One region of the Streptomyces sp. NPDC002851 genome, then DNA from elsewhere that is predicted to be linked to it. Evidence: riboswitches for the same ligand, from Rfam matches in the RefSeq annotation. Region 1 holds a riboswitch; each other region holds the start of a gene.

Region 1 (7,578 bases):
GCGGTCGTATCGTACGGTGGCGATGAACTCGCCGCCCACGGTGGCGGCGAGCCCGACCCGGTCCACAAAGTCGTGGTGGGTGAACCGGTGCACGTCCTTGGCGGAGAGCCGCGGATAGGGCGCGAAGAAGCGGTAGTACTTCGACTCGTCCGAGACCTGCTCGTAGAAGCTGACGAGCCGGTCTGCGTCTTCGCTGGTGATGGGCCTGATCCGGGCCGTGCCGCCGTCACGGAGGACCACGTCCGCCTCCCAGTGGGAGGGGTATGCCGCGTGCTCCTGCGGGGTCTGCATGCCTGTCAGAGTACGGGTCGCGACCCCAGGACGTGCGGTGCACTCTGAGAAGGCCGAAGGGCCGTGCACACCGGACGAAAGCCCGGCCGGAGCACCCTTGCCGGTATGAGACAGTGGTCTAGACAACGCATGAGCGACACCTGAAGGGCAGCATCACATGGCTGAGCGCCGCGTCAATGTCGGCTGGGCCGAGGGGCTCCACGCCCGTCCCGCCTCCATCTTCGTCCGTGCGGCCACCGCCGCCGGGATCCCCGTGACGATCGCCAAGGCCGACGGCAACCCGGTCAACGCCGCGTCCATGCTCGCGGTGCTCGGCCTGGGCGCGGAGGGCGGCCAGGAGATCGTCCTCGCCTCGGACGCCGATGGCGCGGAGGCCGCCCTGGACCGTCTGGCGAAGCTGGTCTCCGAGGGCCTCGAGGAGCTCCCCGAGACCGTCTGAGCCCTGCCGCACAGGCACGTTCTGCGCCAAGAGCCCGTCACCCGTCGAGGGTGGCGGGCTTTCGGCGTTTCCGGGCACCGGAAAAGAGACCGGGAAAGAGGTGAGGGAGAGGCGAGGAAGGGGCGGGGAAGGGGCAGGGAAAGGGCGGAGAAGAAGGCTGAAAAATAGCGCCGCGAACGGTGCTTGAAATGCGCGCCCACGCATCCCGAAAAGGCGGCGCAAGGCAGCGCGAATTAATCCGCCGTCACCACCGGACGACTGTCTTTGTATACGGCGCCTGTTAATTGCGGCCGCTCGCCAGGTTTACGGAATGTTGCGAAGTCCTCACCGCGATCGAGCGGTTGGTGGGCCGGGCCCCGTCGCCGGGGAAGCGCAGCCGGTGTGCGGTCGCGGCCCGCTCGGTGTGCAGGGCGGTGAGCGCCCGGGCGCGCTCGGCGTCGCCGCGCGCCACGGCGTCCACGATCGCGCCGTGCTCGGCCCAGTCCTCCGTGGGGCGGGACGGCAGCTCGACCGCGTACATCCAACTGATCTTGTGGCGGAGCTGGGTGAGCAGCGCGGTGAGGCCCGGGCTGCCGGTGGCCTGGGCGAGCGTCTCGTGGAACCAGCCGCCCAGGGAGCGCAGGTCCTCACCGTGGCCGCGGCGGGCCCGCTCCTGGCCGAGGCGGACCAGGCCGCGCAGGACCTTGAGGTGGGCCTCGCTGCGGCGCTGGGCGGCGCGCGCCGCGCCCAGGGGTTCGACCAGGAGCCGGATCTCCAGGAGGTCGGCGGCCTCCTGCGCGGTGGGCTCGGCCACACACGCGCCCGCGTGCCTGCGGGTGATCACGAAGCCCTCGGCCTCCAGGGTGCGCAGCGCCTCGCGTACGGGGACGCGGGAGACGCCGTAGCGGCGGGCGAGGACCTCCTCGGTGAGCCGGCTGCCGCGCTCATGGACACCGGAAACGATGTCGTCCCGGATTGCCGTGCATACCGAGTGCGCCGGAATGCGCATGGCCGGACCTCCACCTCTTGAAATATGCACCGCATCCCCGTGAAACGCGGCCGATTGACGCTCACTCGCGCAGCGCTCGTGCAGTGACTCTATTGCAGCACACGGGGTTTTCCGATGGCCGACCGGAATCCATGGAAATCTTTTGGCCGGAATTGACCGGTGCACATACGGGCCGACCGGAGCGCATACGCCGAAGGCCCCGGCGGGTGCCGGGGCCTTCGGAGTGGTACGGGGGTGTCAGCGGGGGTGTCAGACGTTCACGCCGTGTCCGCGGAGGTACGCGACGGGGTCGATGTCCGAGCCGTAGTCCGGGGACGTACGGGCCTCGAAGTGCAGGTGCGGCCCGGTCACGTTGCCGGTGGCGCCGGAGAGCCCGATCTGCTGGCCCGGAGTGACCTGCTGTCCCACCGTGACGCTGATGGATGAGAGGTGGCCGTACTGCGTGTACGTGCCGTCGTTCATCTTGATCACGACGTTGTTGCCGTAGGAGCCGCCCCAGCCCGCCTCGACGACGGTGCCGGAGCCGACCGCGCCGACCTGGGTGCCGGAGTCGGCATGGAAGTCGATGCCGGAGTGGCTGCCGGAGGACCAGACGGCGCCGCCGGTCTTGTAGCCGGTGGAGATGGCGCTGCCGGGTATCGGCGAGACGTAGGAGTTGAGGCGCTTGCGCTCGGCCTCGCGGGCGGCGCGCTCCTTGGCCTCGCGGGCCTTCTTCGCCTCGGCCTCGGCCTTGCGCTCGGCCTCGGCGGCCCTGCGCTCGGCTTCCTCGGCGGCCTCCTCCTCGGCCTTCTTCGCGGCGGCGGCCCGCTCGGCGGCCTGCTGCTGCGCGCTGGCCTGGGCGCCGATGTGGTCGGCTATGGAGTCCTCGATGGTGAGGGCCTGGTTGAGGCCGCTGCCCTCTGCCCTGGTGTCCGCGGCGAGCGCGGGTGAGGCGAGAGTGCCGATGACGCCAGTGGTGGTGAGGGCGGCGACGCCGGCGAGGTTCGCGCTCCTTCGGGTCAGCCTGCTCGGACGGCGGTGCTTCCCGGTGGCACGGGCGAAGGCCATGAAGTTGAGGTGTCCTTTCCTTCCTTCTCGCCTACCGGGTTAGCTGACGGGTTCGGAGCAGGAAGGTCTCCTACGGACACCCCGTCGGGCGGGGTCTCCGATTCACCCCAGGGACTGCGTGTGGGTCCCCGGCTCCCCTGGCTCGCGCCGTACGGGGACTCGGCGATGGCTGTCCTGGGCCGCGGGCGCGACGCATTCCTTACGAACAGCCGGACCGACGCTAAACGGGACATCTTTCAATCGACAAACGGAGACGGGCTTTTGTAGCGCACACCACAGGTCGGACCCTCAACCCGCTTGAGGATTAGGGGCGAAGGCGATGAAAACCGACATACAGGGACGACTGGACCCCGGTGGCGTGACACCACCGGGGTCCTGTCGTCGGTCGATCCGGGCTCGCGTCGTACGCCCGAGCGGGCCCGACTAGCCGGTAACCACGGTCACTTCACCGATGCCGAGTTCCTTCACCGGCTCGGCGATCTCCGCGGCGTCCCCGACCAGGACGGTGACGAGCCGGTCGACCGGGAAGGCGCTCACGACGGCCGCGGTGGCCTCCACGGTGCCCGTCTCGGCGAGGCGCCGGTAGAGCTGGCCCTGGAAGTCGTCGGGCAGCTGCTGCTCGACCTGGTCGGCGAGCGTCCCGGCGACGGCGGCCGCGGTCTCGTACCGCAGCGGGGCCACGCCCACCAGGTTGTGCTCGGCCGTCTCGCGCTCGTCGTCCGTGAGGCCCTCGGCCGCGAGGGTACGGAGCACCTGCCACAGGTCGTCCAGGGCCGGGCCGGTGTGCGGGGTGTCCACCGAGCCACTGATGGCGAGCATGGCGGCGCCGGATGCCCCTCCGGGGGAAGAGGGTGCCGCGGAGCGCAGCACCTGGGCGAACGCGCGCACACCGTAGGTGTAGCCCTTTTCCTCGCGGAGCACGCGGTCCAGACGGGACGTCAGGGTGCCGCCGAGGCAGTACGTGCCGAGCACCTGGGCGGGCCACACGCGGTCGTGCCGGTCGGGACCGATGCGGCCGATGAGCAGCTGGGTCTGGACGGCGCCGGGGCGGTCGACGATGACGACGCGGCCGGTGTCGTCGGCGGTCACCGGCGGGACCGGCCGGGGCGGCACGGTGTCGCCCGACCAGGCACCGAGGGTGTCCGCGAGCACCGCGTCCAGGTCGGTGCCGGAGAGGTCGCCGACGACGACGGCGGTGGCCGTGGCGGGCCGTACGTGGGCCTCGTAGAACGCCCGCACGGCGGCCGCGTCGATGGCCGCGACGGTCTCCTCGGTGCCCTGGCGCGGCCGCGACATCCGCGAACTCGCCGGGAACAGCTCCTTGGAGAGCTCCTTGGCCGCGCGCCGCCCGGGGTTGGCCAGCTCGTGCGGAATCTCGTCGAGCCGGTTGCGGACCAGACGCTCGATCTCGCTCTCCGCGAACGCGGGGGCACGCAGCGCGTCGGCGAGCAGCCCGAGCGCCTTCTGCAGCCGGGAGACCGGAACTTCGAGCGAGACGCGGACGCCGGGGTGGTCGGCGTGCGCGTCCAACGTGGCGCCGCAGCGCTCGAGTTCGGCGGCGAACTCCTCGGCGGAGTGCTTGTCGGTGCCCTCGGAGAACGCCCGGGCCATGATGGTGGCGACGCCGTCCAGGCCCTCGGGCTCGGCCTCGAGCGGGGCGGCCAGGACGATCTCGACGGCGACGACCTGCTGGCCGGGGCGGTGGCAGCGCAGCACCGTCAGGCCGTTGGGCAGCGCGCCGCGGTCCGGGGCCGGGAAGGCCCACGGCTTGGCCTGGCCCGCCTGGGGCTGCGGGTGGAACTCCATGGTGGCGAGCTCGGTCACTTCGCCGTCTCCTCTTCCTGTACGTCGTTCGCGGCGGCGGCGTCGACTGCGTCGGCAGCGTCATCGGTGGTCACGGGCTCGTACACCAGCACCGCACGGTTGTCGGGCCGCAGGCAGGCCTTGGCGACCTCCTGCACTTCTTCGGCGGTGACGTCCAGGACGCGGCCCACGGCGGTCAGGGCGAGCTGCGGGTCGCCGAACAGGACGGCGTACCGGCAGAGTTCGTCGGCGCGGCCCGCGACGGTGCCGAGCCGGTCCAGCCACTCACGCTCCAGCTGCGCCTGCGCGCCCTCCATCTCCTCGGGCGTGGGGCCCTCCTCGGCGAACCGGGCGAGCTCCTCGTCGACGGCGGTCTCGATGGCCGGGATCTCGACGTCGTGCGAGGTCTTCACGTCGAGCCAGCCGAGCGACGGCGCGCCCGCGAGGCGGAGCAGGCCGAATCCCGCGGCCACGGCGGTGCGGTCGCGGCGCACCAGGCGGTTGTAGATCCGCGAGGACTCGCCGCCGCCGAGGATGGTCAGGGCCAGGTCGGCCGCGTCGCACGCGCGCGTGCCGTCGTGCGGCAGCCGGTAGCCGGCCATCAGGGCGCGGGACGGGACGTCCTCCTCGATGAGCTCGCGCAGCTCCCCGCCCATCAGCTCGGGCAGGGCACCGTCGCGCGGGGGCTCCTTGCCGTCGTGCGCGGGGATCGAGCCGAAGTACTTCTCGATCCAGGCCAGGGTCTGCTCGGGGTCGATATCACCCACTACAGAAAGGACGGCGTTGTTCGGCGCGTAGTACGTACGGAAGAAGGTCCGGGCGTCCTCGAGCGTCGCCGCGTCCAGGTCGGCCATCGAGCCGATCGGGGTGTGGTGGTACGGGTGCCCCTCCGGGAAGGCGAGGGCGAAGAGCTTCTCGAAGGCGGTGCCGTACGGGACGTTGTCGTACCGCTGGCGGCGCTCGTTCTTGACGACGTCGCGCTGGTTCTCCATGGACTCGTCGTCGAGCGCGGCGAGCAGGGAGCCCATCCGGTCGGCCTCGAGCCAGAGGGCGAGCTCGACCTGGTGGGCCGGCATGGTCTCGAAGTAGTTGGTGCGCTCGAAGCTCGTGGTGCCGTTCAGCGAGCCACCGGCGCCCTGCACCAGCTCGAAGTGGCCGTTGCCCTTCACCTGGGCCGAGCCCTGGAACATCAGGTGCTCGAAGAGGTGGGCGAGGCCGGTGCGGCCCTTGGCCTCGTGGCGGGAGCCGACGTCGTACCAGAGGCAGACCGCGGCGACCGGGGTCAGGTGGTCCTCGGAGAGCACCACGCGCAGGCCGTTGGCCAGCCGGTGTTCGGTCGCTGTCAGGCCGCCGGAACCGGCCTGCCTTGTGGCCGTGTGACCCATGGACATGTGGTCCCTTCGATCGCGTTGTGGGATTGCGTCGATGACGCACGTCAGGACAGTCCTGTCACTGTATGCAAGCGCGCGGACATCTGGCGAAGTTCCCGTCCCCGGATCGGGGCGTCCGCGGCGCGCGGTCGACGGCCTCAGCAGCCGCCACCCGACCTCATCGGACGGGTCGCGGTCCGCGTTGTCAGTGGCGCGGTCCACAATGGTCCGCGTCAGAACTGGAGATTGCCCCGTACAGGACGTGAAGGAGCCGCAGCAGCGATGGCCCGCCGCAGCACGAAGACCCCACCGCCGGACGACGACTTCGAGGAGAGGATCCTCGACATCGACGTCGTCGACGAGATGCAGGGCTCCTTCCTCGAGTACGCCTACTCGGTCATCTACTCCCGCGCCCTGCCCGACGCCCGCGACGGCATGAAGCCGGTGCAGCGCCGCATCGTGTACCAGATGAACGAGATGGGCCTGCGCCCCGACCGCGGCTATGTGAAGTGCGCGCGCGTGGTCGGCGAGGTCATGGGTAAGTTGCACCCGCACGGCGACGCGTCGATCTACGACGCCATGGTCCGCATGGCCCAGCCCTTCTCGATGCGCGTCCCGCTGGTCGACGGCCACGGCAACTTCGGCTCGCTCGGGAACGACGACCCGCCCGCCGCCATGCGGTACACCGAGGCGCGGATGGCGAACGCGACGTCCCTGATGACGGAGTCGATCGACGAGGACACGGTCGACTTCACGCCCAATTACGACGGCCAGGAGAAGGAGCCGGTCGCGCTCCCGGCGGCGTACCCGAACCTCCTGGTGAACGGCGCGTCGGGCATCGCCGTCGGCATGGCCACCAACATGGCGCCGCACAACCTCGGCGAGGTCATCGCCGCCGCCCGCCACTTGATCAAGCACCCGGGCGCCGACCTCGAGACGCTGATGAAGCACATCCCGGGCCCCGACCTGCCCACCGGCGGCAAGATCGTCGGCCTGAGCGGCATCAAGGACGCGTACGCCACCGGCCGCGGCAGCTTCAAGATCCGCGCGAAGGTGACCATCGAGAACGTGACGGCGCGCCGCAAGGGCCTCGTCGTCACCGAACTCCCCTTCACCGTCGGCCCCGAGAAGGTCATCTCCAAGATCAAGGACCTGGTCGGGAACAAGAAGCTCCAGGGCATCGCGGACGTCAAGGACCTCACCGACCGCGCCCACGGCCTGCGCCTGGTCATCGAGGTCAAGAACGGCTTCGTCCCGGAGGCCGTCCTGGAGCAGCTCTACAAGCTGACGCCGATGGAGGAGTCCTTCGGTATCAACAACGTGGCGCTTGTGGACGGCCAGCCCCTCACGCTCGGCCTCAAGGAGCTCCTGGAGGTCTACCTCGACCACCGCTTCAATGTCGTACGCCGCCGCAGCGAGTTCCGCCGCGGCAAGAAGCGCGACCGGCTGCACCTCGTAGAGGGCCTGCTCACCGCGCTGATCGACATCGACGAGGTGATCCGCCTCATCCGCTCCAGCGAGAACTCCGCACAGGCCAAGGAGCGCCTGATGGAGCGCTTCTCACTGAGCGAGACGCAGACGCAGTACATCCTGGACACCCCGCTGCGCCGTCTGACCAAGTACGACCGCCTGGACCTCGA
Region 2 (7,578 bases), on a different contig from region 1:
ACGGCGCCTTCATGCTCCCCGCCTTCGTGCTGCTCACCTGGCTCACGGTGTGGAGCCGCCAGCGGGAGCTGCGGCTGGTCCGGGCCGAGCTGCCGATCTACGCGGCGGCCGGCTGGGTCGGCGCGCACGAACCGTTTGTCCTCGCCTCGATGCGGGCGCGGCGGATCGCCCGCGATTACGCCACGTACACCGGCGGCGAGAGCGCGGCGCGGGCCGTCGCCGAGTACGAGGCGTGCGCGACGTCGCTTGCGTTCCTGCGCCACCGAGGGCGCCGCGGCCGCGCGGGCCCGGAGTACGTGGGCCGCGAGCGGGAGTTGCTGCGGGAGCTGTGGCTCCGCCGCGACGTGGCCCGCCCGGCCCTAGCCCACGCGGCGGCCCGGACGACGACGCCCCCGTATCCGCACGCGTACGCGTATCAGCAGGTCTACGCGTACGGATCCGCGCCCGCGTACGCGCCCGGATACGGGTACGCCGTGCCCCCGAAGCCCACGACGCACCACGCCTGGGGCTCGTAACCCAGAATGAACCCCCGGATCCCCGGAATCCCCCAACTCCCCCCGAACCCCCCCGGATCCCTCCCCGGACAACCCCCTTACGCCGACGCCGTGTTCAGCTCCGACAGCTCCTCCGGCTTCAGCTCGAGCTCCGCCACCCCGAGCAGCGCCGGAAGTTGCTCGACCGTACGGGCCGAGGCGATCGGCGCCACCACGGTCGGCTGCGCGGCGAGCCAGGCCAGGGCCACGGTCGCGACCGGGGCGTCATGTGCCTCGGCCACCCGGTGCAGCGCGGTGAGGACCCGCTGTCCGCGCTCGGTCTCCAGGTGCGCGCCCGCCGTCCCGGCCCGTGCGCTCTGCACCGCCGCGCCGCCCGGCCGGTACTTGCCGGTGAGGAAGCCGGAGGCCAGCGCGTAGTACGGCACCGCGGCGAGGCCGGAGCGGGAGGCGGTCTCCTGCAACGGGCCCTCGTATGTTTCACGGGAAACCAGGTTGAAGTGCGGCTGGAGCGCGACATAGCGGGCAAGCCCCTCGCGCTCGGCGAAGTCGAGGTGCTCGCGCAGCCGTTCCGGCGAGATGTTCGAGGCGGCGACCGCGCGCACCTTGCCGGACCGCACCAGCTCGTCCAGCGTGGTCACGATGGACTCGACCGGCACGGACAGGTCGTCATAGTGCGTGTAGTAGAGGTCGATGTAGTCGGTGCCGAGGCGGCGGAGCGAGGCGTCGAGACCGGCCTTGATGGTGTCCGGCGCCAGGCCCTTGAAGTCCGGGTGGGCGCCGACCTTGGTGGCCACGACCACATCGGCACGGTTGCCGCGGGCGGCGAGCCACTTGCCGATGATCGTCTCGGAGACACCACCGGGATTCCCGTCCACCCAGGCCGAATACACATCGGCGGTGTCGACGAAGTTCCCCCCGGCCTCGGCATAGGCGTCGAGTACGGCGAAGGACTCGGCCTCGTCCGCGGTCCAGCCGAAGACGTTGCCACCGAGCGCCAGCGGAAAGACTTCGAGGCCGGAGGGGCCGAGGGTGCGCAGAGATGTCATACGACGCGCAACACCCGTTACCCGTACGCCTATTCCTGCCGTGGGACAGGTCAGGCCGACAGCCCTGGCGTCGGGGGGTGAACCGCCAGGACTGTCGGAGTCCGGATCATTCGGGCCGGGCGAGGGTCAGAGGCCGAGCCCCTTGCCGCGCAGCCAGGCGGCCGGGTCGACCAGGTCGCCGCCGACCTTGACCTCGAGGTGCAGGTGCGGACCGGTCGAGTTGCCGGTGGAACCGACGCGGCCGATGACATCGCCGGTGGTGACCTTCTGGCCCACGCTGACGTTCATCGAGGACTGGTGGTTGTACGCGATCTCCGTGCCGTCCTCGAGCTCCAGGACGGTGCGGTAGCCGTACGAACCCGACCAGCCCGCCTCCTTGATGACGCCCGAGTGGGTGGCCTTGATCGGCGTACCCGTGGGGGCGGCGAAGTCGAGGCCGGTGTGGTAGCCGGAGGACCACATCGAACCGGCCTGGCCGAACGTCGTGGTGATGGAGTACGAGGAGAGCGGGAGCTTGTAGCTGCGGGCCAGCTTGGCGAGGCGCTCGGCCTCGGCCTTGCGGCGGGCCTCCTCCTCGGCCTTGCGCTTGGCCTCGGCGGCCTTGCGCTCGGCCACCGTCTGGTCCTTCTCGGCCTCTTCGGCCGCGGCCGCGACGGCGGCGTCCGCCTGGTCGGTCTGGACGGCGGCGTCGGCCTGGTCCTTCTTGGCCTGGGCCTGCTGCATGATGCGGGCCCGCAGCGCCTCACCGGCGTTCCCGGTACCGGCCTGCTGCCCGCCCTCGCCGGGGATCTCGGCGACGGGGTTCGCGGCGGAGGCGCCGGTGGCCTGGGTGACGCCGGAGAAGTCCGCGCCCTCGGCGCTCGCGGGTTCGTCGGAGTCGGATATCAGCGAGCCCACACCCGGAAGCGACTCGGCGTCGGGCAGCGCGTCCGTGACGCCGGACATGTCGGGCAGGGAGATCGGTACCGGCGGGCGGTCCTTGGCGGTCGCGATGCCGCCCGCGCCGACGGCGGCGATCACGCCTACGCCGAGCACCGTGGAGCTGCGGGCGAGCCCGCCGCGCTGCTTACCGACGCGGTGCCGGCCGCGCACCGGGCGGGTGGATTCCGCGGTGGGATTCCACTCTTCCCAGGAGTCCTCTTCGCGTACGGGAGCGTACTCACCGTCCGGGAAATACGGGGTGTCCGAGGAGATCCTGGATCGGCCTGAGGGGGTCGCCACGGGGGCGCACTCCTTTCCTTCCTTCTCGCCTACCGGGTTAGCTGACGGGTTCGGAACAGGAAGGTTTCCTACGGGCCAAGTGCGCCCGATTCACCCCAATTTGGTGGTTCCCCGGCTCCCTTGCGGGATTAAGCGTGTGCGCACGGAGCCGCCTCTTGTGACGGCTGGGACGACCGCGCTGCGTTATCGAACGTTAATAGACGCGGGCACCCGATTCCAAGCTGTTCCAGCTGATCGTTGGCGTCCTTGGCCTGAACTTAACGGGGCAAGAGTTGATGAAATCGGGCGAGTTGACTGCACAGTTACAGTCCGGCCGGACTCAGCACCCTCTGACGTTGCGTCAATTGTTATGCGGAGCGGTGCGCTTCGGTCACCCAGTGTGATCCTGGCCGGAGCCGGGCCAGGTCGGCCGGGTCACCGCGAGCAGCGCCATGTCGTCGGTCATGCCGCCCCCGCTGTGCTCCCGCACCTCCTCGGCCAGGGTCTCGAGCAGCGCCGCGGGCCCGGAGAAGAGGCGGCCCTCCAGGCGCACCGCCGGGTCGTAGAACATCCCGGCCTCGTCCCGCGCCTCGGAGAGCCCGTCCGTGTAGAAGAGCAGCGTGCCGCCGCCCGGAAGGACGGCCTGGTCCGCGCGGTCCGGCCAGGCCCCCAGGTCCACCATGCCGAGCGGCAGCGCGGGCTCGCCGGGCGTGAGCACCCGCACCGCGCCGTCGGCGCACAGCAGCAGCGGCTCCGGGTGGCCGCGGTTGATGAGCCGTACGGCCTCCAGATCGTGCGGGATCTCGGCGAGCACCGCCGTGGTGAACCCCTCGAAGTCGTCGAGCCCGCCGCGCCGTACGCCCTCGCGCGCGAGCGCCCGCTCCAGGCGCTGCGCCACCGCCTCCAGGGTCGCCTCCTGCTCGGCGGCCTCCCGGAACGCCCCGATCACCACGGCTACCGCCTCCACGGCGCCGAGCCCTTTTCCGCGTACGTCGCCGACGATGAGCCGTACGCCGTGCGGGGTGTCCTGCACGGCGTAGAGGTCGCCGCCGACGAACGTGTCCGCCTGCGCCGCCTCGTACCGCGCGGCGACCTCGAGGCCGCCGATCCGCTCCGCCGGTTCGGGCAGGACGGCGCGCTGGGCGGCCTCGGCTATATAGCGGGCGGAGGCGAGCTTCGCGCCGCGATGTCGTACGACGACGTTGATGAGTACGGCGAGCGCGGCGACGGTCACCACGTTGACCAGCTCGGTGAGCTCCTGCGGGCGGCCCATGGTGTCGTAGTACAGCTGGAGCCCCAGCACGGAGACGGTCGCGGCGACTCCGGTGAGCACGGTGGCGGCGAGCCCGAAGAAGGGCGCGGCGATCAGCGGCGCCGCCGAGAACAGCGGGGCGGCGGTGAACCGGGGCGGGGTGAGCAGCGCGGAGACCAGACCGATCACGATCAGCAGCCCGGGCAGCGCCCGTACGAACATGTGCGCCCGCACGATGTGCGAGGAAGGCTCGGGCCCGTCACCCACGCCGAAGAGAACGTCGCCCCTGCCGGAGGATCCGCCACCCTTGCGGGACGAACCCCGGCCCCCCTTCGCCTTGTGCCCGCTCGCCTTGTGTCCGCGCTGCCCCACCGGTGTCGTCTCCTGCCACGTCCGCTCCCGACCGGCGGAAGCCGTTCCTCACCCAGGGTTTCCGCACCTGGGCCGGGGAGCGACTCCGTCGCGGCCGTACGAGTTACGGACAGCGGGAAACGGCCGCGCAAATACGGCGGGAAACTGCTGCGCAAATAACGTGGCGCAGACCGCCCCACGAATGGCGTACACTCATATCTACCGACGCGGGGTGGAGCAGCTCGGTAGCTCGCTGGGCTCATAACCCAGAGGTCGCAGGTTCAAATCCTGTCCCCGCTACTGAAAACGTCAGGCCCGGCACATTCCGATGTGCCGGGCCTGACGCATGTCGCGAGGGTGTCGCGAGGGTTCAGAGGCGGCGGACGCGAGCCGCGATGCCGTGCCCGACGGCGAGGTAGATCACAGCGGGCAGGCCGTTGTTGAGCAGAACGCGGACGTTGTCGTTCTCCATGGTGAAGATGTCCTCGGCCCACCAACCGAGCCACTCGGCCACGCCCTGCACGAACCCGACGAACGGATTCCCCTGGTTCGCCCCGAGCAGGTACAGCAGGATCCACAGCCCGAGGAACCCGGCGGCCACGTCAGCGACGGAGTGAATGATCAGGGCCAGCCGCCCCGTACCACGTTCGTTACTCATCGAAGTCACGATCCCGTTCTCAGAGGCGGCGCAGCCAGGCACCGAGGCCGTGGCCGACGAAGAGGTAAATGACGGCGGGAAGACCGTAGTTGAGGACGACCCGCAGTCCCTCGGCGTCCATGGTGAAGATGTCCTGCGCCCACCAGCCGAGCCACTCGGCCACACCCTGCACGAACCCGACGAACGGATTCCCGAGGTTGGCCTCGAGCAGGAACAGCACGATCCAGAGCGCCAGGAACACCGCAGCCGTGTCAGCGAGCCCCTGAATGACCACGGCGGCCCGGCGCTGCCCGGACCCGTCACGAGGCCGCTCACGGCGTCGCGGAGCGGCGCGATCTATGGGGTGGTCCGGGCCGGGGCCAGGCGCGTTGCCCGGGTAGTGCCCCGGGGCGGGGGCGGCGTAGCCGGGACCATGGCCAGGGTGGGGACCAGGACCGGCGCCAGGGCCGGGGCCCTGGCCGGGACCAGGCCCGTACGGGGCGCGGCCGTCGGGCCGATGCGGGGGCAAGGGTTGGGTGTCACTCACGGGGTACCAATCCGGCGCATTCCACGCCTCGGCTACGGAGAAAGGGCCACGACCTCCCCCCTGCTACCCACCGCCGTGGCCTGCGGGTGCGACCCGCACTGCCTACTGCGCCACGCAGCGGGCCACGCGTTACAGGAGCCAGCGATATGCCCGCAATAGGCGCTGAGGGTGGCCTGGCCGTGTTACGGATGTACGGATGTGACGTCGGTCACCTGTCTTATGCGGACATGATGGTGGAGGGACCAGTTGCGCTGTCAGGAGTGGGACGGCCAGTGATCCGCGAACGCTGGCCCTGCAGAGCGTCGAGGGCTGCGGGAGATCGGCGCGCAGGGCTCTCAGGGCGGCTTCCGGGCCGGTGTCCTTGAGCAGGTGCCCCCGCTCGGCGAGCAGGTAGAACCGTCCCGCACCGTCCCGCACCGCCCCGCGCCTCCGTGGCCCCGTCGGTGCAGAGGAAGTACCCGTCGCCGGGCGCGAAGCTCGCTTCGTACGATTCGGGCCCCGCGGCACCGTGCAGGCCGAGCCCGAGCGGCAGCGCACGGTGCGGCGGCTCGGCGAAACGGGTGCTGCCGTCGGCGTGCATGACGAGAGGCGCCGGGTGGCCGTAGTGGAGCAGGGTCAGGCTGCGCTCATCGGAGACCTCCGCAAGGACGGCGGTCACGAACTTCTCGCCCTGCATCTCACGACTGAGGGCCCGCTCCAGGCGCGCGCCCACGCTCATCAAGCCAGGCTCGTCCTCATCAAGCCAGGCTCGTCGTGCGCGGCTTCGTGGAACGCGCCCAGGACCTTCGCGGCAGTCTCCACAGCCTCAAGTCCCTTGCCCTGTACGTCGCCGACGATGACCCGCAGTCCGCTGCCTGGGGCCGACACGACCTCGTACAGGTCGCCACCGATCCGCGCCTCACCCACCGCCGAGGTGCCGAAGCCGTAGTCCCAGGAGTTCGCGAACTCATCGCATGCGGACTCCAGGCCCTCGTGGCCGATCTGCTTCGTGTCGGCATGCTTCATCTTCTGGGAAGCGCCCTTCATCTGGCCGCCGCTGGTCTCCAGCTTCCCCGCCATGGCCCTGACCTCGTCGGTCGCGAACTTCAAGAAGGACATCTCTTCCCCCGTTGCTCCCGCGCGCAGAGCGGTCGGCACTTCGAGGGTGGATGCGACCCCGCGCTGTTGGGGGAAGCCGCCACGGCGGTCATCAGGTCGCGGGCCATTCGACGCCCGCCGCACGCAGGGCGCGGCTGTACTTGGCGTACCGCCGTCGGGCCAGGGAAAACCCCAGGAGCCAGAGGGCGAGGAAGAACAGCCAGACACCACCGCAGACCAGCAGAGGGATCGCCGTGAATCCCGTCTGGCTGAGCGGGATGAGCATCGCGAGTGGCATGACCAGGAGCTGGATGAGCCCACGCCTGCGGTGTGAACCGGTGTAGTCGACCATGATGCGGGCATGCAGCAGGTCGACCTCGCGTCGGGCTTCCGGGAGGGGGCGCAGACGGCTGCCGCCCGAGCGCATGCCGGGCAGTTGACCGCCCTGCAGGGCGTGCGGGAAGTGGGTGGCGCTGTGGGCGGCGCGCTCGGCTGCGTCCGCGGTGCGGCGGAAGGCGAAGTACGGGTTCGGGCTGCCCTTGGGGGAAGTCGGGGACAGGCCGTCGTACTGGTAGCCGTACCGCTCAGCGACGTACGCGAAGGCTGCGAACTTGCGCCAGGAGCGCTGGAGATTGCGCGCATCGTGTCGCTCGGCGCCCTTGGCGCCGTCCCGCATCAGTGTCTTGAGCTGAGGCCCCAGGAACACCATCGCCTCCTTGGCCGGGTCAGGGCCGCAGGGCACCGTGACCACTTCGTCTCACGGCGTGGCCCTGCGCATCACACACAGCTTCCTATCAGCTGGTCGCACAGGTACCGGAGTGAGAAACGAAAGGCGCGAGCAACTAGGAGGAGAGCATGTCGAACAGGGGGAGAGCATGTCGAACTACCCACATCTGGGGTTCGATCCAGCTCCGGGTGATCTGGAGATTGCGCGGCTCATGGTCAAGGCGGTTGGCAAAGTCGCCGGTGACAGC
Region 3 (7,578 bases), on a different contig from region 1:
TGCCCGGGGAGGTCCGTCGTACGTTGCAGTGGCTGGGGCGGGTACGGGGCTGAATGCGTCCCCAGGCACCTCCCCGGCCCGGAACGTACCTCCAACTCCCGCCGAATCGTTGGTCGAATCAGTGGCCGAACCCGCGGCCACTGCCTAGCATCGATCACCGCAAGGCGTTTGTGCGCCCGCCCGTCGCCCGGCCACCACCCCTGGCGGAGGCGCTGGGCGCCGCACCTTCTGCCTCAATCTCGCAAGGAGGCCCCTTTGCACCGCCTGAACAGCACCGCTCGCCGCCGTACCGCGCTCGCCGCCTGCGCCGCGCTCCTCGCAGCGACCCCCCTTCTCACCGCGTGCGGCAGTGACGCACACCCCGGCGCCGCGGCCATCGTCGGCGGCGAACGGATCACGGTCGCGCAGCTGCAGTCCCGGGTGAAGGAGGTGCGCGACGCACAGCAGGCGGCCACCGAGAAGACGGGTGGCTACGCCCAGGTGGTCGAGAAGACCGGCGGCCTCACCCGCGACACCCTCCAGCAGATGGTGCTCGACAAGGTCCTGCACCGCGCGGCCACCGACGCCGGGGTCACCGTCACCCGCCGCGACGTCCAGAAGCTCCGCGGCCAGCTGGAGGAACAGGCGGGCGGCGCCAAGGCCCTGAAGATGGGCTGGCTGCAGCAGTACAGCATCCCGGCGTCCCGTATCGACGACAGCCTCCGCACCGAGATCGAGGCCCAGAAGCTCTACGGCAAGCTCGGCGCCGACCCGAACACCCAGGAGGGCCAGGCCGCCTTCTGGAAGGCCCTGTCCGACGCGTCGAAGGCCCTCAACATCGACCTCAACCCGCGGTACGGCGCGTGGGACGTGACCCAGAGCCGCCGGACCGACGTCCGGACCCCCTGGCTCCAGGAGAGCGAGCAGCGACAGCAGGCGTAGTCCGGTCCGGAGCGACCTCGGGACCGTAGTCCGGAACGGGCTCGGAACGGTCTTGAGACCCGGCCCTCACACCGCCCCACCCCGTCGCGTTAGGTTCAAGGGGTGAACGTAGAAGACGCAGGGCCCGGACTCGGGCGGATCGTGCTCCTGACCACCAGCCACCGCGTGGCCCCGGGGCTGCTCTCCTGGGCGGCCTGGGAGACCCTGCGGGGCGCCGACTCCGTGGTCTGTGCCGACTCCGGGCACCCGCAGCTGCCGTTCCTGCGCGAGGCCGGGGTGCGGATCGAGGTGGCGGCGCCGACCGCCGAGGAACTGGTCGACGCCACTGAAGGCGGCCGTACCGTCGTGGTCGTCGCCGGGGGCGAGGGCGAGCCGCGGCTCACCGACGGGCTCGCCCGGCTCGCCGGGTCCGGCCGGTTCGCGATGCCCGACCTGGAGCTGCTCCCCGGTTCGTACGATCTGCCGGGCGCCCGGCTCCTCGACCTCGTCCAGGTCATGGACCGGATCCGCCGCGAGTGCCCCTGGTCCTCGCAACGTACGCACAAGGACCTCGCCAAGTACGGCATCGAGGAGGCGTACGAACTCGTCGAGGCGATCGAGGCCGGGGACCGGGACGAACTCCGCGAGGAGCTCGGCGACGTGCTGCTCCAGGTCGTCTTCCACGCGCGGATCGCCGAGGAGGCCGACCCGGAGACGGAGGGCGAGCCGTTCTCCATCGACGACGTCGCCGGGGGCATCGTCGCCAAGCTCATCCACCGCCACCCCCATGTCTTCGGCGAGGAGACCGCCGAGACCCCCGAGGACGTCAAGGCGCACTGGCTGCGCACCAAGGCCGAGGAGAAGCAGCGCGAGTCGGTCACCGAGGGCGTGCCGCTCGGCCAGCCCGGCCTCGCGCTCGCCGCGAAGCTCGCCTCGCGCGTCCGTACCGCCGGGCTCGACGTGCCGCTGCCGGCCGGCGACGGCATCGGCTACGAACTGCTCGCCCTCGCCGTGCGCGCCGAGCGCGAGGGCACCGACCCGGAGTCCGCGCTGCGCGCCGCCGCCCGCGCCTACCGGGACGCGGTCCTGGCCGCGGAGGCCCGGGCGTGACGACCCCGACGCACCACCCGCACCACCCTTCGGAGGCCGCCTGCCCCGTGACGGGGGCCGCCGCCGGTCCCCAACCCGAGCTGTTCACCTGGGAGTTCGCCAGCGACCCGTACCCCGCGTACGCCTGGCTGCGCGAGCACGCGCCGGTGCACCGCACCGAACTGCCCAGCGGCGTCGAGGCCTGGCTCGTCACGCGGTATGCCGACGCCCGGCAGGCCCTCGCGGACCAGCGGCTCAGCAAGAACCCGGCGCACCACGACGAGCCCGCGCACGCCAAGGGCAAGACGGGCATTCCGGGCGAGCGCAAGGCCGAGCTGATGACGCATCTGCTCAATATCGACCCGCCGGACCACACCCGCCTGCGCCGCCTCGTCTCGAAGGCGTTCACACCGCGCCGGGTCGCCGCCTTCGCGCCCCGGGTGCAGGAGCTCACGGATCAGCTGATCGACTCCTTCGCCGGGCGCGGCGAGGCCGACCTCATCCACGAGTTCGCCTTCCCGCTGCCCATCTACGCCATCTGCGATCTGCTCGGCGTACCGCGCGAGGACCAGGACGACTTCCGTGACTGGGCCGGGATGATGATCCGGCACGGTGGCGGCCCGCGCGGCGGGGTCGCCCGCTCGGTGAAGAAGATGCGCGGCTATCTCGCGGAACTCATCCACCGCAAGCGCACCGACCCCGATGAAGACCCGGCCGACTTGATCTCCGGCCTGATCAAGGCCAGCGACCATGGCGAGCACCTCACCGAGAACGAAGCCGCCGCGATGGCGTTCATTCTTCTCTTCGCCGGTTTCGAGACGACGGTCAATCTGATCGGGAACGGGACCTACCAGCTCCTGCGTCACCCGGACGAGCGCGCGCGGCTTCAGCGGTCGCTCGCCGAAGGGGAGACCGGGCTTCTGGAGACCGGTGTGGAGGAACTGCTCCGGTACGACGGGCCGGTGGAGTTGGCCACCTGGCGGTTCGCCACCGAGGCGCTCCGTATCGGCGGGCAGGACATCGCGCCCGGCGACCCGGTGCTCGTGGTGCTCGCGGCCGCCGACCGGGACCCGGACCGCTTCGACGGGCCGGACACGCTCGACCTGTCCCGACGTGACAATCCCCACCTCGGCTACGGCCACGGCATCCACTACTGCCTGGGTGCGCCGCTCGCCCGCCTGGAGGGCCGGACGGCGCTCGCGACTCTGTTGCGGCGCCTTCCTGACCTGCGGCTCGGGGTCGATCCGGGCGATTTGCGGTGGCGCGGCGGGCTCATCATGCGCGGACTGCGCACGCTGCCCGTGGAGTTCACGCCCCAGTAATGCCGGGTTCCGCTACGCCCCGTTCCTGACGGGCCATCAGTACTGTGACTTTCACGTGATCTCCGCTGTATCGGGTTGTGACTGGCGTTCGACTGTGGCTAGGTTCACTTCCGCTCGACCCGCACCAGCAGTCACGCGAAAGGCAACCGCATGCTCTCCGGGAATGGCCGCCATCGTCGCCCCCGTCAGGCCCCGGCCCTCGTCGTCGCGGCCGGGGTGACAGGTTCGGCCCTCGCCATCCCGCTGCTCGGCGCCACGAGCGCGCACGCCGTCGAGGGTGCCGTCTGGGACCGGCTCGCCGAGTGCGAGAGCGGCGGCGTGTGGAGCGCCAACATGGACAACGGCTACTACGGCGGCCTCCAGTTGACCCAGGCGACCTGGGAGCAGCACGGCGGCCTCGACTACGCGCCGCGCCCCGACCTGGCCAGCCGGAGCCAGCAGATAGCCGTGGCCGAGAAGATCCTCGACGAGCTGGGGCCGGACGCCTGGCCCACCTGCGCCCCGGTCTCGGGGATCGACGAGGGCGAGCCGAACCCGATCGAGACGCTGCTGCCGTCGGAGCCGACCGAGCCGACGGATCCGGCCGGGACTCCTGACGACCCGTCGGCCACGCCGTCGGACGATGCGACGGCGACACCGTCGGGCGATGCCACGCCGAAGCAGGACGATGCGGAGAATCCCGACAATACTGACAACGGTGGCGAAGGCGACAACTCCGAAGCGAGCCCCGAGCCTTCGCCCTCCGAGCCGACCGAGCCGTCTGGGTCGACCGAGCCGTCCGAGCCCTCCGAAGGCTCCGGCCGCCACCGTGGCGATCCCGCCCCCGAGACCCCCGACAGTGACCGCGACGGCGGCTCCGGGCGGCACGCCGACCGCGGTGGTTCCGGGCGCGACGGCGGCAACTACACGGTGCGCGCCGGGGACAGCCTCTGGTCCATCGCCGAGAGCCGGGACGTGGACGGGGGTTGGGCCGCGCTGTACGGCGCGAACGAAGAGGTCGTCGGCGACGACCCGGACCTCATCGTGCCCGGTCAGGTCCTCGATCTGGGCGGAAAGTAGCGGCAGTTGCCGCTCTTGCCGAAGGCCGGGCGAACCCTCCGCTTCGGGCTGAATGTCCGTTATAAAAGACCTTGATCACTCCTGGGCGACTCGTGAGAGATGAGTCTCATCGATCGTGATCGGCTTGGTATTTCAAGGGATCGCATGTTTACGGTCGTGACCGCTCGCCACTGGCGGGCCCCGATGGCCGTCACGCCGAATCCTGCCGGCGGCCACTGGGAACAGTCGTCGCGTAAAGCGCCGTAGGCAGGAGCGGGGGACCCAAGGTTTGTGCCGGGCCCGGCCGTTGAGCAATCAGCGGCCGCGGGGACGGCTTGGGGTGTAGTCGCGCTCAAGGAACGTGACCGGGCAACTCACTTGGCCCGAACCCGACAGCTCACCTCGCAGGCGTCGGTGAGGGGATAACTCCATGCTGTTTTCCGGCAAGGGCAAGCACCGTCGTATGACCAAGGCCGACAAGGCCACCCGCGCGATAGCCGTCGCCGGTGTCGCCGGTGCCGCGGTCGCCGCGCCGCTCGTGACCGCGGGTTCCGCCTCCGCCGCCACCACCTCCGAGTGGGACGCCGTGGCGCAGTGCGAGTCCGGCGGCAACTGGTCGATCAACACCGGCAACGGCTACTACGGCGGCCTCCAGTTCTCGGCCTCCACCTGGTCCGGGTACGGCGGCACGGAGTTCGCGGCCACCGCCGACCAGGCCTCGAAGGACCAGCAGATCCAGATCGCCGAGAAGGTCCTGGCCGGTCAGGGCAAGGGCGCCTGGCCGAACTGCGGCACGGGCCTCTCCAACGCCGCGTACGACGGCGGCGGTTCGCAGCAGAGCGCCCCCGCCGAGCAGAGCGCCCCGGCCGAGCAGGCCGCCCCGCAGCCGGAGCGCAAGGCCGAGCAGCCCGCGTCCCGCGCGCAGGAGCGCCCGGAGCCCGCGAAGAAGACCGTCGAGACCCCGACCGGCAAGAAGGTCAAGAAGGGCGACGGCGAGTACAAGGTGAAGTCCGGAGACACCCTCTCCAAGATCGCCGAGAAGCACGACGTCAAGGGTGGCTGGAAGAAGCTCTTCGAGCTGAACAAGGACGTCATCGACGACGCCGACCTCATCTACCCGGGCCAGCAGCTGCACCTGAAGTAACGCCCGCGGCAGCACGGCCCGCGGGCGCCGAGCCCGCACCATCCCCCCACGCTCCCCGCCCCGGCGCGCGTTCCCCCGTACGCGCCGGGGCGGGGTCATGCCGTACGTCCCGCGAGCCGGAACCGTCCGCTCCGCGATGACCGTTCCGACTGCGGTGCCGACTGCGGTGCTGACTGCCGTTCCGACTGCCGTGCCGATTACCGTCCGGTAGAAATCGGGGCGCTTTGCCCCGGTAAGGCGGCCTTCCGGCCTCTTTTCGTCCCAGCGGACGGGCGGTCGGCTGGCTGAAGGCCCGCGGGCGGTTAGGCTCGTGAGACGCAAGGCAAAGCAAGGTCGGTCGCAATGGCGCGGCCCTCGTGCAAGCACAGCTATGCGTCACATTCCAGAAGGAGATGCTCGTGCCGTCCATCGACGTCGTCGTAGCCCGGGAAATCCTGGACTCCCGAGGCAACCCCACGGTCGAGGTCGAGGTCGGCCTCGACGACGGCAGCACGGGTCGTGCTGCCGTTCCGTCCGGCGCCTCCACCGGCGCCTTCGAGGCCATCGAACTCCGTGACGGTGACCCCAACCGTTACCAGGGCAAGGGCGTGGAGAAGGCCGTCCTCGCCGTCATCGAGCAGATCGGCCCGGAGCTCGTCGGGTACGACGCCACCGAGCAGCGCCTGATCGACCAGGCCATGTTCGACCTGGACGCCACCGACAACAAGGGCTCCCTGGGCGCCAACGCCATCCTGGGCGTCTCCCTCGCCGTGGCCCACGCCGCCTCCGAGGCCAGCGACCTGCCGCTCTTCCGCTACCTGGGCGGCCCGAACGCGCACCTGCTTCCGGTGCCGATGATGAACATCCTGAACGGCGGCTCGCACGCCGACTCCAACGTGGACATCCAGGAGTTCATGATCGCCCCGATCGGCGCGGAGTCCTTCTCCGAGGCGCTGCGCTGGGGCACCGAGGTCTACCACACCCTCAAGAAGGTCCTGAAGGACAAGGGCCTGGCCACCGGCCTCGGCGACGAGGGCGGCTTCGCCCCGAACCTGGGCTCCAACCGCGAGGCCCTGGATCTGATCCTCGAGGCCGTCAAGCAGGCCGGGTACGTCCCCGGTGAGCAGATCGCCCTCGCGCTCGACGTCGCCGCCTCCGAGTTCTACAAGGACGGCAAGTACCTCTTCGAGGGCAAGGAGCGCTCCGCCGCCGAGATGACGGAGTACTACGAGGAGCTCGTCGCGGCGTACCCGCTCGTCTCCATCGAGGACCCGCTGTTCGAGGACGACTGGGCGGGCTGGAACGTCATCACCCAGCGGATCGGCGAGAAGGTCCAGCTGGTCGGCGACGACCTGTTCGTCACCAACCCGGAGCGCCTGGCCCGCGGCATCGAGGAGAAGTCGGCCAACGCTCTGCTGGTCAAGGTCAACCAGATCGGCTCCCTGACCGAGACCCTGGACGCCGTCGAACTGGCCCAGCGCAACGGCTTCAAGTGCATGATGTCGCACCGCTCCGGCGAGACCGAGGACGTCACCATCGCCGACCTGGCCGTCGCCACCAACTGCGGCCAGATCAAGACCGGCGCCCCGGCCCGCTCCGAGCGCGTCGCCAAGTACAACCAGCTCCTGCGCATCGAGGAGATCCTCGACGACGCGGCGGTGTACGCCGGGCGCAGCGCTTTCCCCCGCTTCAAGGGCTGAACCGGCTTGAACGCGCTGGACAGGGCCTAGGCCCCGGGCGCTAGCCAGTCGTTCGTACGTCCCCGCACTCGGTCCCGTACCGTGTGCGGGGACGTACGCGCGTAACGGGGAGGCGAGTGAGGTGGCCAGAGGGAACGCGGGTGAGGAGAACCGGGACCGGTTCGCCACCACCACTACCCGGATCCGGCTGCTCGGCGAACAGACCGCCGCCCGCGTCTACCGCTCCCAGACCCGGCGCCAGGCCCGCCGCTCCCGGCTCACCGGCCGCGCGGCGCTGCTCGCCCTGGTCCTGTGCTCGCTGATCGTGGCGCTCGCGTATCCGGTACGGCAGTACGTCGCCCAGCGCGCCGACATCCAGGAACAGGAGCGGCAGCTGGCCGAGGCCCGTGCGGAGACCGAGCGGCTC
Region 4 (7,578 bases), on a different contig from region 1:
ACCGCCTTCACCGCCGTGATGGACGAGGCGCACGGCGGCGGCTCGCTGATGTGGGACTTCGGCAAGACGCTGGTGAAGCAGGCGGTCGCGCAGCGGTAGCGGACGGCGGCGCAGCCAGCGTGTCTTACGGATCACGGCCCGTGCCGTCGGCTCGGTTGCCGGCTGTGTCGATATGCGGCTAACGCCGCGTGAGGGGGCTGCGCCCCCAGCGCCCCCCTTCGCCCCTGAACGGGGCTCGTCCTCAAACGCCGGACGGGCTGAGTTGATGCCCCACCCGCAGGACACCGTCGGACGAAGATCCGTAAGGACCTACCGCCAGGCGGGCGCCCCCGGCCGGGGCATGCAGGCCCTGCGGGTCAAGGGGCGGCTGTGGCTGCGCCTCGGGGACGCGGAACACGTGCCCCGCCCGCAGTCCACCGCACCACCCTCAACCGAGGCGCTTCGCGCCACCCCCTGGTCCAGCGCGACAAGGGAGCGGGGTCTGGGGGGCGCAGCCCCCAGGAGCGGTCAGCCGGCCGACGGTGCGGATACGTGATCCGGAAGATCAGTCGAGCAGGTTCGCGCGGAGCCGCTCGCGTAGCTCGGGCGTGAGGCCGAGGCCCTCGGCGAGATACCGCTCGACGCTGCCCCAGTTCTCCTCGATCGCGCCGAAGCCCGCCCTCAGGTACTCGGCGCGGGCGTCGAACATCGGCCGGAGCAGCTCCGCGGCCTCCTCGGGCATGGCCTCATTGGGGTTGCCGCGGTGCATCTTGTAGCGGCGGTGGGCCGCGTTGGACTCCAGGTAGTCGGCCTCGATGGCGTCGCGCTCCACGCCGACCGCGAGCAGGGTCACGGCGATCGACAGACCGGCCCGGTCCTTACCGGCCGCGCAGTGCATCAGGGCCGGGACGCTGTCCTCGGCGAGCGCGCGCAGGACCTGGCTGTGCTCGGTGGTGCGGTGGGTGATGATCGCGCGGTACGAGGCGGTCATCCGTCCGGCCGCCTTGCCGTCGGCGAGCGCAACGCGCAACTCGGACATATTGCCGTCGCGGACCATCTTCCAGAACTCGGCGCCGTCGGCCGGGTCGGAGAGCGGCAGGTTCACATTGCGTACGCCGGGGAGTTCGACGTCCGGCCCTTCGAGCTTCTGGTCGGCGGAGTTACGGAAGTCGAAGATGGTGTGCAGGCCGAGCGAGGTGAGGAACGCCGCGTCCTCGGCGGTGGCGTGTGCCAGATGGCCGCTGCGGAAGAGCCGACCCACCCGTACCCGACGGCCGTCCACGGTCGGCAGTCCGCCCACGTCACGGAAGTTGCGCACCCCGGTCAGCTCGGGCTCTGTCGACGGGACCTGCTGCGTCACGGGGGCTCCTCCCGGTCGTTCGCCGACGGCGTTCGTCGGCTGGGGTGCGCGGTCGCGCCCGCGAAGGGCGCGCGCCCTTGACCATACGACATGGATTCCTACGGTAATCCACGGCTGTGCGGCGTGAGATGGGCCGCCGGATGCCCGCACGGCCATCCGGGCTTACGCCCGCTTGTGTCGCACTGTGAGCTGTATGCCCGATTCGAATGCTTCGTCTCGTCTATGCGGATTAGCAGTATTAGCGCCAACTGGCCCTGGAATAAGGGGCTGTGGCCCTGTCGCGTGAGCAGGGTCATAAAGGTGACGGTGCGTGGCGATCTTCGCGGGCGGAATTCCCCGGGTATGGCGTTGGTAAAGCGCATTTCTCCACGGAGTGTGACCGCAATTCCGGGAAAGGATCACCGGCGTTCTGCGGCGGGGGAATTGATTGCTTGTGGCCGCGCTCATTGCTCGATTACGGTCGCCGACGTCCGGGCGGACGCCCAATCCTGCCGCCGTCCGGATTTCCCCACACCCACCCGTGCACGGCAGGAGCGGGGGACCCATCGGTAAGACGCCGTTTCCGGTCCGCCCGGAGCGGCTTGGGGTGAAGTCGCGTGGTTCCGACTACGCGGCCGGGCAACTCCAGCCCGAACCCGACAGCTCACCTCGCAGGCGCCGGAGAGGAATTCGTCATGCCCGCGAAGGGTAAGCACCGCCGTCCCAAGTCCCTGCGGATAGGCCGCGGTTTCGCCGCCGCGGGTACGGGTGGCGCAGCGCTCGCGCTGCCGCTGTTCGGCGCCACCGCGCACGCCGCCGCCCCGGCCGCGGCCCCCGCCGCGCCGTCCGCCGTCCAGTCCGCCCCCGCCGCCGCGCAGAAGGCCCCCGCCAAGTACACCGTGGTGGCCGGGGACTACCTTGCCAAGATCGCCGACGAGAAGAACGTCGAAGGCGGTTGGAAGCAGCTCTACAAGGAGAACCGCAAGGTCGTCGGCGACGACCCGGCGCTGATTCATCCCGGCATGAAGCTGACGCTCGACGCGCCCGCGAAGGCCGACGCCAGGCCCGAGAGCAAGCCCAAGCCCGAGAGCAAGCCCAAGCCCGAGAGCAAGCCCAAGGCCAAGACCTCCGCCGAGGCCGAGCCCGAGGCCGACGCCAAGTCCGGTGCCAACGAGGCCTCTCCGGCCGCCGCCGCGCCCGCCGCCGGTGGCTTCTCCGCCCCCGTCGAGGGCCCGATCTCCACCGCGTACCGCACCGCGGGCGCCATGTGGTCCAGCGGCTACCACACCGGTACGGACTTCGTCGTCCCGACCGGCACGCCCATCAAGTCCATCGGCGACGGCACCGTCGTCTCCGCCGGGTGGAGCGGCTCGTACGGCAACGAGGTCGTCGTCCAGCACGCCGACGGGCACTACTCGCAGTACGCCCACATGACGTCCCTGGACGTCTCCAGCGGACAGACCGTCAGCGGCGGCCAGCAGATCGGTCTCTCCGGTTCCACCGGCAACTCCACCGGTCCGCACCTGCACTTCGAGGTCCGCACCGGCCCGGGCTACGGCTCCGACGTCGACCCGGTGGCCTACCTGCGGTCGCACGGCGTCGCGCTCTGACGCTCCTTCGGCGGGCGGACGCGCTCTTTCTGCGGGCGGACGGAACCGGAACTCCGGTGCCGTCCGCCCGTTTTGCGCTATTCCCGCTTGGGGGAGTCTTTACCGGTGGCCTATCTCACCCGTAGTCAACCCCCTGGGACCGCTTATTACGGTGGCGTAGGTCACGTACGAAGGTGAAGGATGTCCCGACGTGGCAGACGATTCGACTCCTTTCATCCGCAGTGACTCCACCGGGCCGGGCCAGTTCGTGTCGTACGCGGCGATCGGCGACAGCTTCACCGAGGGGGTCGGCGACCCCGGCCCCGACGGTGCCTTCGTCGGCTGGGCGGACCGCCTCGCCGTACTGCTCGCCGACCGGCACCCCGAGCACACCTTCCAGTACGCCAACCTCGCCGTGCGCGGCAAGCTGCTCGACCAGATCGTGGCCGACCAGGTCCCGCAGGCCCGGCGGCTCGCCCCCGACCTGGTGAGCCTCTGCGCCGGCGGTAACGACATCATCCGGCCCGGCTCCGACCCCGACGACGTCGCGGAGCGGTTCGAGCGGGCCGTCGCCGACCTCGCGGAGGCGGCCGGGACCGTCCTGATCGCCACCGGCTTCGACACCCGCGGCGTGCCCGTGCTCAAGCACCTGCGCGGCAAGATCGCCACGTACAACGTGCATCTGCGGGCCATCGCGGACCGCTACCGGTGCCCGGTGCTCGACCTGTGGTCCCTCAAGTCCGTGCAGGACCGGCGGGCCTGGGACGGCGACCGCCTGCACCTCTCCCCGGAGGGGCACACCCGCGTCGCCCTCCGTGCCGGTCAGGTGCTCGGCCTCGAGGTGCCCGCCGACCCGGACCAGCCGTGGCCGCCGCAGCAGCCGCGGGGCACCCTCGAAGTGCGGCGTGACGACATCCAGTGGGCCCGCGAGTACCTGGTGCCATGGATCGGGCGCAGGCTGCGCGGCGAGTCGTCCGGCGATCACGTCGCGGCGAAGGGCGCCCGGGACCCGTACGCCCTCAAGAAGCAGCTCGAAGAGGCCTCTTGAACGGGTGAAATCGGTGGATTCTCCCGAATCCGGTGGAATCGTCGCCGCGGTGCGCGCGTTGAGCAGGTATGGCAAATGACGCGAACCAGGACGCCCTGCTGCGGCTGCTCTCGGAGTACAACGGCGGGGTGGTCGTCACCCTGAAGCGGGACGGGCGCCCCCAGCTGTCCAATGTGATGCACCACTACTACCCGGACGAGCGCATTCTCCGGGTCTCGACCACGGATGACCGGGCCAAGACCCGCAACCTGCGCCACGACCCGCGCGCCAGCTACCACGTGACCAGTACCAACCGCTGGGCGTGGACGGTCGCCGAAGGCACGGCCGAGCTCACCCCCGTGGCGGCGGACCCCGGGGACGCGACCGTGGAGGAGCTGATCACCCTCTACCGGGACGTGCAGGGCGGCGAGCATCCGGACTGGGACGACTTCCGGGCGGCGATGGTCCGCGACCGGCGCCTTGTCCTCCGTCTCCACGTCGAGCGGGCCTACGGGCAGCCCCAGGGCCCGCTCTAGGGGTGGAGATCGCACCCGCCGCCCATAATGAACACGGCGCTCCGACAGGAACTCGGTGCTCCGACCGCAGTCCCGCAGGAGGTTCCGTGACCGGCATCCGTTCCCTACGCTCCGGGCTCCGCTCGCTGCGGCCCGAATCCTTCGGCGCCGAGCCCAGCGGGGAACGCCTCGCGCGGATCCGCAGGTCACCGCAGTTCGCGCACGGCCGGTTCCAGAACCCGGTGGCGGCGGAGATCGGGCCGAAGGGCTCCACGATCGAGTTCGCCAAGCAGTTCTTCGACCGGCGCGAACGCCCCCGCAGGGCCCCGGCCGGAGTCGTCCCCCTGCACGCCACGACCCTCGCCGACCTGGCCCGGCCGTCAGCGAGTGGGCTTCGGCTCACCTGGATGGGGCACTCCAGTGTGCTCGCCGAGATCGACGGCCGACGGCTGCTCTTCGACCCGGTGTGGGGCGAGCGCTGCTCGCCCTTTCCGTTCGCCGGACCCAAGCGGTTCCATCCCGTGCCCGCGCCGCTCGCCGAGCTCGGCCCGGTGGACGCCGTGGTCATCTCGCACGATCACTACGACCACCTGGACATGCCCACCATCAAGGCCCTCGCCGACAGCGACACCGTCTTCGCGGTGCCGCTCGGCGTCGGCGCCCACCTGGAGCGCTGGGGCGTGGCCGCGGACCGGCTGCGCGAGCTGGACTGGCAGGAGAGCACCAAGATCGCCGGGCTCTCCCTGACCGCGACCCCGGCCCGGCACTTCTGCGGCCGCGGCCTGCGCAACCCGCAGCACACCCTGTGGGCCTCCTGGTCCGTCGCGGGCCCCGAACACCGGATCTTCCACAGCGGGGACACCGGCTACTTCCCCGGCTTCAAGGACATCGGCGCCGAGCACGGCCCGTTCGACGCCACGATGATCCAGATCGGCGCGTACGACACCGAGTACTGGCCGGACATACACATGACCCCCGAAGAGGGCATCCACGCCCACCTCGACCTTCAGGCCGGACCGCACGGCACGTTCCTGCCGATCCACTGGGGCACCTTCAACCTCGCCCTGCACCCGTGGGCCGAGCCCGGCGAGGGCACGCTCGCCGCGGCCGCTGCGGCGGGGGTCGCGGTCGCGGTGCCGCGCCCCGGGGAGCCCTTCGAGCCGACCGCGGAGACGCTGCCGCGGGAGGCGTGGTGGCGTGGGGTGGCGGGGGAGTCGGCGCCGGGCCTGCCGTCGGGCACGACCGGCACTGATACGGCGCAGAGCAGCGGGGGCGAGGGGCGCATTTTCAGCCCGTCCGGCGTTTGAGGACGAGCGCGTTCAGCGCGACCGGGGGTCTGGGGGCGTAGCCCCCAGGTAGCGGGCGTAGCCCACAGGTACGGCAACCGAGCCGACAGGGCAAAACGTGCTGCGCAAGACCGGACACCCCACGGGAACACGCGTTTGACCTGCGATTCGGTCGTTTGCGCGGGGCATCATGCCAGAGCCGGAACAGCTTCGCTGGAGTTTGTCAACTGCCTCTCGCACATGAGGCGTTCGCGACTACGGTGTGTGCGCGTCGATCCACGTGCGGTGCAATTCTGTGCCGCGCGCCGATCGATTGCGTCATGCCGTGCGCAGGGAAACTCCGATACGCCGATCAGCTGGAGCCCGCTGATGTCTCACCTCCGCCAACCGTCCGCACGCGCAGACCGCCGTGAGGGCGGACGGCACGGCAGGCCGGGCCCCCGCACCGTTCAGCCGCTGCCCGAGACCCAGATACGTCGCCAGCTGCTGCGCACCGCGGTGCTGCCCGCCGCCGCCGTGGCCCTGTGCGGGGCCGCAGCCGTCTTCCTCACGCTCCGGTGGTCCGGGGGCGTCGCGACACCCGAACTGTGGGCCGTCCTCATCGGCTCCGGCGTCATCGCCGTGACCGGTGTCGCGGCCGCCGCCCGGTCCGCCGACCGCTGGGCACGCTCCCTGCTCGACCGCCTCGCGGGCATGCGCCGCACCAGCGCACGCGGCCAGGCCGACCTGCGGGAGCTCGTCGAGCAGCTGCGCCGCGGTGAGGGGCCGCCGCAACGCCGCGCCGGGGGCGTCCAGTTGGGCGTCCGCGGCGATGAACTCGACCAGCTCGCCGGGGAGTTGGGCCGCGCACACGAGGTCGCCGTCGCGGCCGTCGTGCAGGCCTCGCAGCTCTCCAGCCACGCCGGAAGCGAGCAGAAGGTCGAGGTCTTCGTGAACCTCGCCCGCCGCCTCCAGTCCCTCGTACACCGCGAGATCCAGCTGCTCGACGAGCTGGAGAACGACGTCGAGGACCCGGAGCTGCTCAAGGGCCTCTTCCACGTCGACCACCTGGCCACCCGCATCCGTAGGCACGCCGAGAACCTCGCGGTGCTCGGTGGCGCCATCTCGCGCCGCCAGTGGTCGAAGCCGGTCACCATGACCGAGGTCCTTCGCTCCGCGATCGCGGAGGTCGAGCAGTACCCGCGGGTCAAGCTGGTGCCGCCGATCGAGGGCACCCTGCGCGGGCACGCCGTCGCCGACGTCATCCACCTGCTCGCCGAACTCGTCGAGAACGCCTCGCTGTTCTCCTCGCCGCACACACAGGTCCTGCTGCGCGCCAGCTACGTCACCGCCGGTCTCGCCGTCGAGGTCGAGGACCGCGGGCTCGGCATGCCGGTCACCGAGCAGAACAAGATGAACGCGCTGCTCTCCGACCCGGATCAGGTCAATGTGGCGAGCCTGCTCTCGGACGGGCGGATCGGCCTCTTCGTGGTCTCCGCGCTCGCGCGCCGCCACGGTGTCGCGGTGCGACTCCAGAGCAATATCTACGGCGGTGTCCAAGCCGTGATCGTGCTGCCGCAGGGGCTGCTCGGCCCGGAGGCGCAGCAGCAGCAAGGCCAGGCCACACAGAACCAGGTGCGGGTCCAGGAGCAGGAGCAGGAGCAGGGTCGGCTTCCGGGGCAGAACCAGGACCCGGCGCAGATCCCGCAGGCCACCCAGTCCGCCCAGGCCACCCCGATTCCGCAGGCCCCGCAGCCGCCGGAGCAGGCGCCCGCGGGCGACCGGATCCCGGCGCCCGCGACCAAGGAGCCCGCGCAGGTCTCCGGGTCCGCCACGGCCGCCACGGCCGCCACGCGCACCGCGC

What was found. Region 1 has a riboswitch for cyclic di-AMP ahead of ACWD10_RS09070 (M23 family metallopeptidase). Riboswitches for the same ligand answer to the same signal wherever they lie in the genome.
Region 2: another riboswitch for cyclic di-AMP. It lies ahead of ACWD10_RS33165 (peptidoglycan DD-metalloendopeptidase family protein); the one in region 1 lies ahead of ACWD10_RS09070 (M23 family metallopeptidase).
Region 3: another riboswitch for cyclic di-AMP. It lies ahead of ACWD10_RS03505 (transglycosylase family protein); the one in region 1 lies ahead of ACWD10_RS09070 (M23 family metallopeptidase).
Region 4: another riboswitch for cyclic di-AMP. It lies ahead of ACWD10_RS36615 (M23 family metallopeptidase); the one in region 1 lies ahead of ACWD10_RS09070 (M23 family metallopeptidase).

Annotation. Positions count from the first base shown of each region.
Region 1 is NZ_JBSFUT010000006.1:132,857-140,434, reverse strand. It holds gene ACWD10_RS09085 (bifunctional acetate--CoA ligase family protein/GNAT family N-acetyltransferase) at 1-291, opposite strand, end outside; gene ACWD10_RS09080 (HPr family phosphocarrier protein) at 449-730, shown strand; gene ACWD10_RS09075 (GntR family transcriptional regulator) at 1,011-1,718, opposite strand; gene ACWD10_RS09070 (M23 family metallopeptidase) at 1,968-2,765, opposite strand; cyclic di-AMP (ydaO/yuaA leader) riboswitch at 2,780-2,940, opposite strand; gene ACWD10_RS09065 (M16 family metallopeptidase) at 3,189-4,571, opposite strand; gene ACWD10_RS09060 (M16 family metallopeptidase) at 4,586-5,959, opposite strand; gene ACWD10_RS09055 (DNA gyrase/topoisomerase IV subunit A) at 6,221-7,578, shown strand, end outside.
Region 2 is NZ_JBSFUT010000044.1:41,407-48,984, reverse strand. It holds gene ACWD10_RS33175 (PrsW family intramembrane metalloprotease) at 1-515, shown strand, start outside; gene ACWD10_RS33170 (aldo/keto reductase) at 593-1,540, opposite strand; gene ACWD10_RS33165 (peptidoglycan DD-metalloendopeptidase family protein) at 1,667-2,734, opposite strand; cyclic di-AMP (ydaO/yuaA leader) riboswitch at 2,773-2,906, opposite strand; gene ACWD10_RS33160 (PP2C family protein-serine/threonine phosphatase) at 3,132-4,364, opposite strand; tRNA gene ACWD10_RS33155 (tRNA-Met) at 4,570-4,643, shown strand; gene ACWD10_RS33150 (hypothetical protein) at 4,714-5,001, opposite strand; gene ACWD10_RS33145 (hypothetical protein) at 5,021-5,242, opposite strand; partial or broken gene ACWD10_RS33140 (PP2C family protein-serine/threonine phosphatase) at 5,657-6,442, opposite strand; gene ACWD10_RS33135 (hypothetical protein) at 6,717-7,355, opposite strand.
Region 3 is NZ_JBSFUT010000002.1:354,349-361,926, forward strand. It holds gene ACWD10_RS03480 (protein kinase domain-containing protein) at 1-53, shown strand, start outside; gene ACWD10_RS03485 (SurA N-terminal domain-containing protein) at 256-921, shown strand; gene ACWD10_RS03490 (nucleoside triphosphate pyrophosphohydrolase) at 1,024-2,010, shown strand; gene ACWD10_RS03495 (cytochrome P450 family protein) at 2,058-3,311, shown strand; gene ACWD10_RS03500 (transglycosylase family protein) at 3,462-4,370, shown strand; cyclic di-AMP (ydaO/yuaA leader) riboswitch at 4,599-4,775, shown strand; gene ACWD10_RS03505 (transglycosylase family protein) at 4,780-5,493, shown strand; gene eno (phosphopyruvate hydratase) at 5,892-7,172, shown strand; gene ACWD10_RS03515 (septum formation initiator family protein) at 7,294-7,578, shown strand, end outside.
Region 4 is NZ_JBSFUT010000061.1:14,145-21,722, reverse strand. It holds gene ACWD10_RS36625 (aspartate aminotransferase family protein) at 1-99, shown strand, start outside; gene ACWD10_RS36620 (tyrosine-protein phosphatase) at 545-1,339, opposite strand; cyclic di-AMP (ydaO/yuaA leader) riboswitch at 1,841-2,009, shown strand; gene ACWD10_RS36615 (M23 family metallopeptidase) at 2,014-2,928, shown strand; gene ACWD10_RS36610 (SGNH/GDSL hydrolase family protein) at 3,119-3,955, shown strand; gene ACWD10_RS36605 (PPOX class F420-dependent oxidoreductase) at 4,024-4,470, shown strand; gene ACWD10_RS36600 (MBL fold metallo-hydrolase) at 4,557-5,756, shown strand; gene ACWD10_RS36595 (ATP-binding protein) at 6,105-7,578, shown strand, end outside.